One region of the Streptomyces litchfieldiae genome, then DNA from elsewhere that is predicted to be linked to it. Evidence: riboswitches for the same ligand, from Rfam matches in the RefSeq annotation. Region 1 holds a riboswitch; the other holds the start of a gene.
What was found. A riboswitch is a leader RNA that binds a small molecule or an ion and turns the genes downstream of it on or off. The one in region 1 is predicted to bind ZMP and ZTP.
Positions count from the first base shown of each region.

Region 2: it holds a riboswitch for ZMP and ZTP, as region 1 does, so the genes downstream of both, RM590_RS25250 (bifunctional 5,10-methylenetetrahydrofolate dehydrogenase/5,10-methenyltetrahydrofolate cyclohydrolase) here and RM590_RS17225 (glycine hydroxymethyltransferase) in region 1, are expected to answer to the same signal.

Region 1 is NZ_JAVREL010000009.1:174,449-179,191, forward strand. Features, by position in the region: gene RM590_RS17215 (aminotransferase class V-fold PLP-dependent enzyme) at 1-717, shown strand, start outside; gene RM590_RS17220 (endonuclease V) at 696-1,385, opposite strand; gene RM590_RS17225 (glycine hydroxymethyltransferase) at 1,382-2,827, opposite strand; ZMP/ZTP riboswitch at 2,850-2,939, opposite strand; gene RM590_RS17230 (family 43 glycosylhydrolase) at 2,958-3,695, opposite strand; gene RM590_RS17235 (dodecin) at 4,382-4,600, shown strand.
Region 2 is NZ_JAVREL010000016.1:163,278-168,020, reverse strand. Features, by position in the region: partial or broken gene RM590_RS25255 (NF041680 family putative transposase) at 1-1,293, opposite strand, end outside; ZMP/ZTP riboswitch at 1,507-1,592, shown strand; gene RM590_RS25250 (bifunctional 5,10-methylenetetrahydrofolate dehydrogenase/5,10-methenyltetrahydrofolate cyclohydrolase) at 1,615-2,481, shown strand; partial or broken gene RM590_RS25245 (transposase) at 2,559-2,951, opposite strand; gene RM590_RS25240 (hypothetical protein) at 2,968-3,480, opposite strand; partial or broken gene RM590_RS36260 (transposase) at 3,577-3,776, opposite strand; partial or broken gene RM590_RS25230 (BNR-4 repeat-containing protein) at 4,083-4,520, opposite strand; gene RM590_RS25225 (GNAT family N-acetyltransferase) at 4,669-4,743, shown strand, end outside.

The DNA.
Region 1 (4,743 bases):
CCGCTGACGGAGCTGGCGGGCGAGGTGCGGCCGAGAACGGCGCTGGTGGCGGTCTCCGCGACGCAGTCGCTGGACGGGCGGGACGCCGATCTGCCGGCGATCGCGAAGGCGGCGCGGCGGCACGGGGCGCGGACGCTGGTGGATCTCACACAGGCGGCCGGCTGGTCGGCGGTGTCGGCGGCGGACTTCGACTTCACGGTGTGCGCGGCGTACAAGTGGCTGCTGTGCCCGCGCGGCACGTCGTTCCTGACCGTGCCCCCGGACGGCGGCGGGCTGCGCGCGCTGCACGCCGGCTGGGTGGCGGGCGAGGAGCCGTGGAACAGCACCTATGGGCCGGTGGCGGTGCTCGCGGCCGGCGCGCGGCGGTTCGACGAGAGCCCGGCGTTCCTGTCGTGGGTGGCCGCCGCGCGGTCGCTGTCCCTGGTGGCGGAGCTGGGCCGGGCGCGGATCGCCGCGCACGATCTGGAACTGGCCCGTCGATTCCGGGCGGGGCTGGCCGAGTTGGGGCTGACGCCGGTGCCCGGCGGCTCGCCGGTGGTGGCGGTGCCGGGGCTGGGCGGGGCCGCGGCGGCGCTGGAGGCGGCCGGGGTGCGGATGGCGGCGCGCGGCGGCAATCTGCGCGCCTCGTTCCACCTCTACAACTCGGCCGCCGATGTGGACCGCGCGCTGACGGTGCTGGCGGACGCGGGTCGGGGTCAGGCTGCGCTCAGCGCCTGACGGCAGAGCCGGTCCGCCTGCCGGGTGGTCTCCGGCAGCCGGTAGTGCGTGGCGAGGTCCAGCGCGTGGGCGCAGGCGCCGTCCAGCGTGACGCGGTGGCCCGGGGAGACGAACACCGGCTTGACGCCGTCGCGGGTGCGCAGGGCGCGGCCCACCTCGGTGTCGCCGTCGAGGAGCGGGGTGAACGCGCCGCGGTGGGGCGCGGGCGGCTGGTGGCGGAAGGTGAACGGATTCTTGGCGACGCCGATCGTGGGCAGGCCGGTGAGCACCCCGAGGTGGCTGGCGAGGCCGAAGCGGCGCGGGTGGGCGATGCCGTACCCGTCGCACACGACGAGGTCGGGGGTGCGCCGCAGTCGGCCCAGGGCGTCGAGCACGGCGGGCAGTTCGCGGAAGGCCAGCAGTCCGGGCACATAGGGGAAGGCCACCGGGCCCACCGCCGTGGCCCGGTCGACGACCTCCAGCGTGACGGCGTCCAGGGCGACGGCGGCGGCCGCGACGAGATCACGGCCGTCGTCGTACGCCACGTCGACGCCGGCCACCGTGCCGGGCGCCCCGGGCGCGGGCCCGGAACCGTCCAGCACGGTGTGCCGGCGCAGGCCGAGCTGGATCGCCTCGGCCTCCGCCGCGGTGGCGGGGGTGGTGTGCGGGTGGCGCAGCGGGAGGCTCAGGTGAGATCGATCTCCCCGTAGAGCGGGTGCTTGGCGAGCAGGTCCGCGGCGCGCCCGGCGACCTGCTTGGCGATCCCGTCCTCCAGCACATGGGTGGCCTTGGAGGGCTGGCCGCTCTTGGTGGTGCCCGGCGTGGTGCGGGACAGCACGGTGTCGATCAGCTCGGCGACCTCGTCCATCTCGGCGGTGCCCAGGCCGCGCGTGGTCAGCGCGGGGGTGCCGATGCGGATGCCGGAGGTGTACCAGGCGCCGTTGGGGTCCTGGGGGATGGCGTTGCGGTTGGTGACGATGCCGGACTCCAGGAGCGCCGCCTCGGCCTGGCGGCCGGTGAGGCCGTAGCCGGAGACGTCGATCAGCGCGAGGTGGTTGTCCGTGCCGCCGGTGACCAGGCGGGCGCCGCGGCGCAGCAGGCCCTCGGCCAGGGCGCGGGAGTTGTCCACGATGCGCTGGGCGTAGTCGCGGAAGCTCGGCTGCCGGGCCTCGGCGAGGGCGACGGCCTTGGCCGCCATCACGTGCGGGAGGGGGCCGCCGAGCACCATCGGGCAGCCGCGGTCGACCTGGTCGGCGAGCGAGTCGTCGCACAGCACCATGCCGCCGCGCGGGCCGCGCAGGGACTTGTGGGTGGTGGTGGTGACGATCTGGGCGTGCGGGACGGGGTCGAAGTCGCCGGTGAGGACCTTGCCGGCGACGAGGCCCGCGAAGTGGGCCATGTCCACCATGAGGGTGGCGCCGACCTCGTCGGCGATCTCGCGCATGACGCGGAAGTTCACCAGGCGGGGGTAGGCGGAGTAGCCGGCGATGAGGATCAGCGGGCGGAACTCCCGGGCGGCGGCGCGCACGGCGTCGTAGTCCACGAGGCCGGTCTCGGGGTTGGTGCCGTAGCTGCGCTGGTGGAACATCTTGCCGGAGATGTTGGGCCGGAAGCCGTGCGTGAGGTGACCGCCGGCGTCCAGGGACATGCCGAGCATGCGCTGGCCGCCCAGGTCGCGGCGGAGGGCGGCCCAGTCCTCCTCGGTGAGGTCGTTGACCTGGCGGACGCCCGCGCGCTGCAGGGCCGGGGACTCCACGCGGGCGGCGAGGACCGCCCAGAAGGCCACGAGGTTGGCGTCGATGCCGGAGTGCGGCTGAACGTAGGCGTGGCGGGCGCCGAACAGCTCGCGGGCGTGCTCGGCGGCCACGGACTCGACGGTGTCGACGTTGCGGCAGCCCGCGTAGAAGCGGCGGCCGATGGTGCCCTCGGCGTACTTGTCGCTGAGCCAGTTCCCCATGGCGAGGAGCACGGCCGGCGAGGCGTAGTTCTCACTGGCGATGAGCTTGAGGGACGCGCGCTGATCCTCGATCTCGGCTCCGATGGCGTCGGCGACGCGCGGCTCGATGCCGCGGATCACCTCCAGACCGCTGCGAAAGGCGGTCGACTCGGTCGTGCGGGCGGATTCGCTCACAGGGGCCTCCTTGACGTGACGTCGCGACGGCCCAGGCGCACGGCTCTGTCGCTCGACAGGGCCGCTCCCCGATGGTTCATCCCATCCAGACGCGCCAGTCACGGCCCCGTGCGAGGGTAGCATCGCCAGGTCAGTCGCCACCGTCCAGATCGGTCCGGCGGCGCCCGAGGTCGAAACGGTCGCCGGCGTCGTGGAGTTCGTAGAGCTTGGCGCGGGTGGCCGGGGAGCCGAACGGGCGGTGCACCACGAGCAGCAGGGTGCCGTCGAACGCGCGGAACGGCATGCCGTGCCCGGCGTTGTCACCGACCAGCACCGGCGCGAGTTCCCAGGGGCCGGCCAGCCGGCCGGAGACGGACCGGGCCTGGGTCTGCACATACCCCTGCGTGCCGGCCAGGCCGAGATAGGTGGACCACAGCATCAGCAGTTCGCCCGTCCGGCTGCGGAAGAGCTCGGGGCCGTCGGTGACGTACGGGGGCAGCGCGCGGTCGTCGGCGGTGATGCGCTCCCCCAGCCAGGGGGCGTAAGACGCCTTGAACAGGTGCAGCGGCTCGCCCTCGGAACGGCTCAGGTCGGGGCTGAGGCGAACGGCCTCCATGGTGCCGTCGAGGCGCTGGATCCACTCGTGCGCGTAGACGAGCCAGGGCACCCCGTCCTCGACCCAGAGCGTGCCGTCCAGCGCCATGAACGCGTCCGGGGTCTGGGGGCGTTCGGCGTCCAGCAGCCGGAAGGGGCCGTAGGGCGAGTCGGCGACCGCGACGGCGGTGCCGCGCCGGTAGGTGGTGATCAGCACTTCCGGGGGCTCGGCCAGCGTCTGCGCCTCGTCGTGCAGGGTGACGAAGAGGTACCACTTCCCGGCGTGGGCGTGCACCTCGGGCGCTGGGGCCTGCCTTTCGGATCTCCGCGGGCTCGCGACGCCAGCTACGGCCACTCGCTGCTCCCCCAGCTAACGCTGGGAGGTGCCCCCAGCCGAATCGCGCGAGTACGGCCGGGTATGAGCTGCGATCCGGCGCCTTGCGATTGACCGCATCTGACGCCGCTCCCTGATCCACGGAGACCCGAAAGGCAGACCCATCCCCCATCCGTCGCCCAGTTGTCACCGGGCACCGTGAACACCGAGTAGGGCCCCTGCCAGGAGACCAGGTCCCGGCTGCGGTACATCACGGTGCCGGTGCCGGGGATGCCGGTGTTGTCCGCCAGGTTGCGGACGTAGAGGTGGTAGGTGCGGTTGGGCCGGTGGGCCGTGATCCAGGGGTCGTGCGCCCAGATCTCGTTGAGCCGCAGTCCCTTCGGCGGGGCCGCTCCCCCGGCTCCCCCGGCGGCGTCTGCGGGGCCGGCCGCCAGCGGGACGACGGCGGCCCCGGCCGCGCCGATCAACGCTCGTCTTCCGATCGGTGCCATGGTGACCGCCACCCCTTGAATCGTTAAAACACCGGCGCGCGAACGGTGCCACCGCGATCAGCCGGCGGTCAATCCCCGTGCGCGCGTTCGCGGAACGCGCCGCCCTGGGACACGGTGGTAGGTGGACACACACGCCCCGTACTCCGGGAGGCCAGCATGAGCGAGCACATCTACCGGGTGACCGAGATCGTCGGTTCCTCGAAGGAGGGTGTGGACGACGCGATCCGCAACGCCATCGCCAGGGCCGCGCGGACGCTGCGCCAGCTCGACTGGTTCGAGGTGACCGAGGTGCGCGGCCACATCGAGAACGGCGCCGTGGAGCACTACCAGGTGGGCCTGAAGGTCGGCTTCCGGCTGGAGGACGAGGAGAGCTGAGCCGCGCCGGGAGCCGGCGCGGCACCCCCCGCCCCGGACTCCGCTCCCGCTGTTCGCGCGCCGTCTAGGGCCTGTATCGAGTTCCCGGTCGGATCAGCCCGCGGCGTCAGACGCGGTGCCCCCCCAGGCCCTTGGGGGCCTGG
Region 2 (4,743 bases), on a different contig from region 1:
TGCGGCAGTCGGGCGGATGTTCCTGAACCCCCGCCGGACCCGTGCTGGGGTAAGCCGTTCGGGCGGGGCCGGCTTCTCCCAGGGGTGCCGCAGGTCCTGGACGAGCGGCCGGGCGAGCCTGAGCTGGGTGTGTGCGGCGATGACGAGCCAGGTCCAGCGGTCGGCGGCTTGTGAGCTGCGAAGCTTCGGGACGGTCCAGCCCAGGGTCTGCTTCATCATGCGGAACGTGTGCTCGACGTCGAACCGTCGCAGGAACGCCTGCCAGCAGCGGTCGACGTCCGCTGTGGTGGCGCCGGTCTTCGACCACCACAGCCACAGCGGCTTCGGGGCGGCGCCGGAGGGCAGGTGGGAGACCTCCAGCCGGATCACCGTGCCCTCGATGATGGGCAGGTCGGCCGCGTGGTCGATCCAGGCAGCCCGGCGGGTCAGCCGCGGGTGGAGCCGGTCCCAGGCCCGGGCCGTCGCCTTGCCGTAGAGGCGGGTACCGGTCACGGTCACCACGCGCTCCGGGCCCCAGGTGTCGGGCAGGCCGAAGACGAACTCGCTGCCGTGCTTGGGCGGCCGGCCGACCTTGGGGTCGTAGACCCGCGGCGGCGTCGGCCGTCGCATCACACGGTCCGACCGCGTCCGGCCCAGGATCTCGACGGGCAGATCGGCCAGCAAGTGAGCCAGGCGCGGCGCGTCGTAACCGGCATCGACCACGACCAGGACATCTGGGTCGCCGTCCGTCCACTGGCCCGCGGTGACCAGCCGCTCGACGACCTCCCGGAGCTGCGCGGTGGTCACCGCCGCGACGTCGGCGCCGGGCGCCAGCCGCACGGCGTCCAGGATCGCCGTCCACGACGTCCGCCCGGTCTCCAGCGCGGCGACGACCGAGTACGGCCAGCCGGGGATCATCAGGTGCTTGTTCTCGCCGTATCCGTAGGTGTGGCAAAAGCACCGGTCAGGGGCGGTGTCCGCGTCGGGGCGCAGCCACGGGGAGACGTCCACCACCAGGACCAGGCGGCCGTCGGCCGCCTTCGGCAACGGCACGGAGACCAGGGCCCGCCGCAGCCGGCCCACGTCCACGCGTCCTTGGTTCAGCCCGTCGTACAAAGCGCCGTGCCCCCGGCGATGTTCCGGGGCCAGGGCAAGCCCGACCAGTGTCTTCACCGGCCCGTCTGCACACAGCATGGCGTCGGTGAGTTCGAACAAGGCGTCCGCACGCGCGGTCAGCGACGCGTACAGCTCGGCCCGGAAGCGTGACAGCAGCGCGAACGGCTCACGCCCGACGTCCTGATACAGCAGACTCACCCTCACGGCCTTCGTTGATTCGGTCGCCTCTGTGACGGAGCACAGGATCAGACGAAGGCCGTTCTCGCGTCCGGCGGATCCCTCCGCGAGTGATCAAGTTCGAGGGACCATTCGACCAGGGACGTTAAAAGGCAAGGTGAGAAGCTGTTTGAGAACCCGACCAGGGCACCGAATCGAAGGGCAGGCATGTGCACACTGCGTCTACTACAGTGCCTTGTGGGCCGTGACTGGCGCTGAGGTGGAGTACCACCGGGGAGCGGCCTGACGAGAGGTCGATGCCGTGCGCCTGGGCGAGTGGTCAGCAACGCCTGGGAGGCAATGATGTCTACGACTCGGACGGCCCAGCTCATGGAGGGCGCTGGCCTCGCCCGGCGCATCATCGAGGAGACCGCCACCAAGGCGGCCGAGATCTCACGGTTCACAGGGACCGCGCCTTGTCTGGCGACGGTGCTGGTGGGCGAGGATCCCGCCTCGGTCACCTACGTTCGCATGAAGCGGGCCCGATGCGCGAAGGCCGGCATCCAGTCCCGCCATATCCCTCTGCCCAGCACCACCACGACTGTGGAACTGGTTGACACGATCGCCGCGCTGTCCAGGGATCCGGGCGTGCACGGCATCCTGCTCCAGCACCCGTGTGGCCCACATATCGACGAGCGGGCGGCGTTCGAGGCCATCTCTCCGGAGAAGGACGTCGACGGGGTCACTATGCACTCCTTCGCCGCGATGAGCTTCGCACTGCCGGGCTTCGTGTCCTGCACACCCGGCGGGATCATGCAGCTGCTGGACGCGTACGACGTCGAACTCGCTGGCAAACACGCCGTCGTGGTCGGCCGCAGCGCCATCCTCGGCAAGCCGGTCGGGATGCTCCTGCTCGCGAAGGATGCCACGGTGACGTACTGCCACTCCCGCACCACGGACCTACCAGCGATCGTGCGCGAGGCGGACATCGTGGTAGCGGCCGTGGGACGGCCCCGGCTGATCCGCGGCGAGGACATCAAGCCCGGCGCGGTGGTGCTCGACGCCGGGTACAACCCGGGCAACGTCGGCGATGTGGACTTCGACGCCGCTCGCACCCGTGCCCGCTTGATCACGCCCGTTCCGGGTGGAGTCGGGCCGATGACCATCGCCGTCCTGCTGGCACAAACCGTGCAAGCTGCCGAGAACCAGCTCGGACTCCAAGAACGCTGAATCCAAACTCGGATCGACCCCGATGAGAGTCGGCGCCCACCGCCACGATGTCGATGATGACTGGTGAGACAGCCCTGTCAGGTACAGGGCTCGGGCGCCGGCTGATCGGACGGCGTGGGCTGGATCGGAGTCTTCTTCGTCCAGGCGATGGCGGTTCTTTTGCGGGTGAGGCGCCTGGTCATGAGGGTGATGAGGGCCCAGGTCAGGTGCGCTTCGGATTGCTCGGGCAGCCTCTCGTAGTCTCTGGCGTTGCGTCGGGCGTTCATCAGCCAGCCGATTGTGCGCTCAACGCGCCAGCGGCGGGGGAGAACGATGAAGCCCCTGGCGCCCTTGGGGCGGGAGACAGTTCGCAGGGTGAGCCAGAGGCGGTCCTCGGCCCAGCCGACCAGAGCGCCGGCGTAGGCGGAATCGGCCCAGACCTGGGTAATCTGCGGGTGGGTGAGACGAAGCCGCCAGAGGACTTCTTTGGCCGCGGGGCAGTAGCCCTCATCGGCGCGGCCAGCGCCGAACGTGGTCCGGCTGGACCCCGCCGACCTCGATGCGGTTCTCGTCAAGTCCGTTAGCGATCCGCAGACAGTTCCCGGCGAAGGCAAACTCCACCGCCACGGTTCCAGCCGCCAGGTCACGGCCTGCTGGCCGCCACTCAAGGAGCGCGACCTCGCGCAGTTCCTGGCCAACGAACGACTCAAGGCGCTCATCGCGCTGAGACCACTGGGGCGTCAGCTCGAACCACTCCCACCCGGCGATGCCCACCGCGGTGTCGATCGTGTCCCAGCCGATCGAGAGCTCGTCGAGCTTCCCGTGGCAGACCTCCACCTGGACGCCGTCGAAGTCCAGTACCACTGGGCAGTCGGAGAACCAGTCCCCGTCCTCGGCGAAACGCACCACGGCGAAGCCGGTCAACCGCCTACCGGCGAGCGTCGCCAGACGTGATCCGTGCGCCTGCCGAATCGCCTCGAACCCGACCAGGAAGGACGGCTCGAAACCGGAGATCCCCATGTCCACAGCCTGAGTCTCTCGGCCTTCTGTCCAAACGGCCAACACATATCGACCCGCAGGGATCCTCCGAGCCACTTGACGGATCGGATTCCACAGAAAGGGCGGGAAGTCCGCGGGCAGGCCCGCCATTTCGCCCCGTTGTCAACGATGTAGCGGATGGCGTCGACGATGGTGCGCCGCGGCCACTTCTCCGGCCTCCCGCCGGCCCTGGTCCGGCAGGCCGGGACCGGCAGGAGCGGCTCGATCAGTGCCCACTCCGCGGCGGTGGTGTCGGAGGGATAGCGGCGGCGGCGCACGTGCGGTTCACCGCGATCGGCGGGCGGTGACCAGCATGTCGAGCGAGGCGCGGACGCCGTTGAGCTGGGCGAGGACCAGGCGGACCCATTCGTCGTCCGGGTGCAGGGAGGCGTGCGGGGCGATCGTGCCGGTGATCAGCCGGCCGATCTCGGTCAGCTTCCGGCGGAAAAGCGCCCGCTCGTATGCCTTCAGCTCCAGCAGGTCCCCGCAGAACTGGTAGCCGTCCGCGTGGGTCCAGATCAGCGGGGGCAGGCCCTCGGCCGCGGCGATGTCCCTCAGCTCGGCCAGACCCCGGCGGAGCTGGGAGACCGAACGTAGTAGTAGCCGCTGCTGTGGGCGTCCATGACGAGGTGGAGCCGGCCGTCGGTGGGCGAGACCCCGGCGGAGATGACGTTGTGGGAGTTGTTGGCGCTGAGCGTGTGGCCGACGCGGACGGTGGCCCAGGTGGTGGAGCCGAGAGCGCGGCGGGCGACGACGGCGTTGCGGTCGCCGGTGTACCAGACGGCGTACTGGTGGCCGTTGTGGGTGAGCAGGCCGTTCTTCTGGAAGGCGTTGTTGTTGACCAGGCCGTCGTAGGAGGCGAAGTAGATGGCGGCAGGGTCGAGCAGGGTGCTGCCCCGGTGAGTAGCGAACGGGCCGGCCGCCGCGGCGGCGGCCGGGCGGTGGCCGGCCGGGAGTCCGGCCAGGGTGGCGGCGCCGAGGGCACCGCGGACGACGGTTCTGCGGCTCGGGGCGAGGGACATCGTGGGACTCCTCGTGGGGGATTCAGGCGCGTGAAAGGTTTCAACGAGCGCCCCTTCCCGGAAGGTAGGAGCGGAGGCGCGACGGGTCAAGGGTCCGGCCCGCTGACCGGCGCCGTTGTGCCCCGATGAGGGAACTACGCTGCGCTGCATGCGGATTGAGATACGCGAGATGACCGACGCGGATATCGAGGGGGTCGGGCGGGCCCGGATCGAGGGCTGGCGG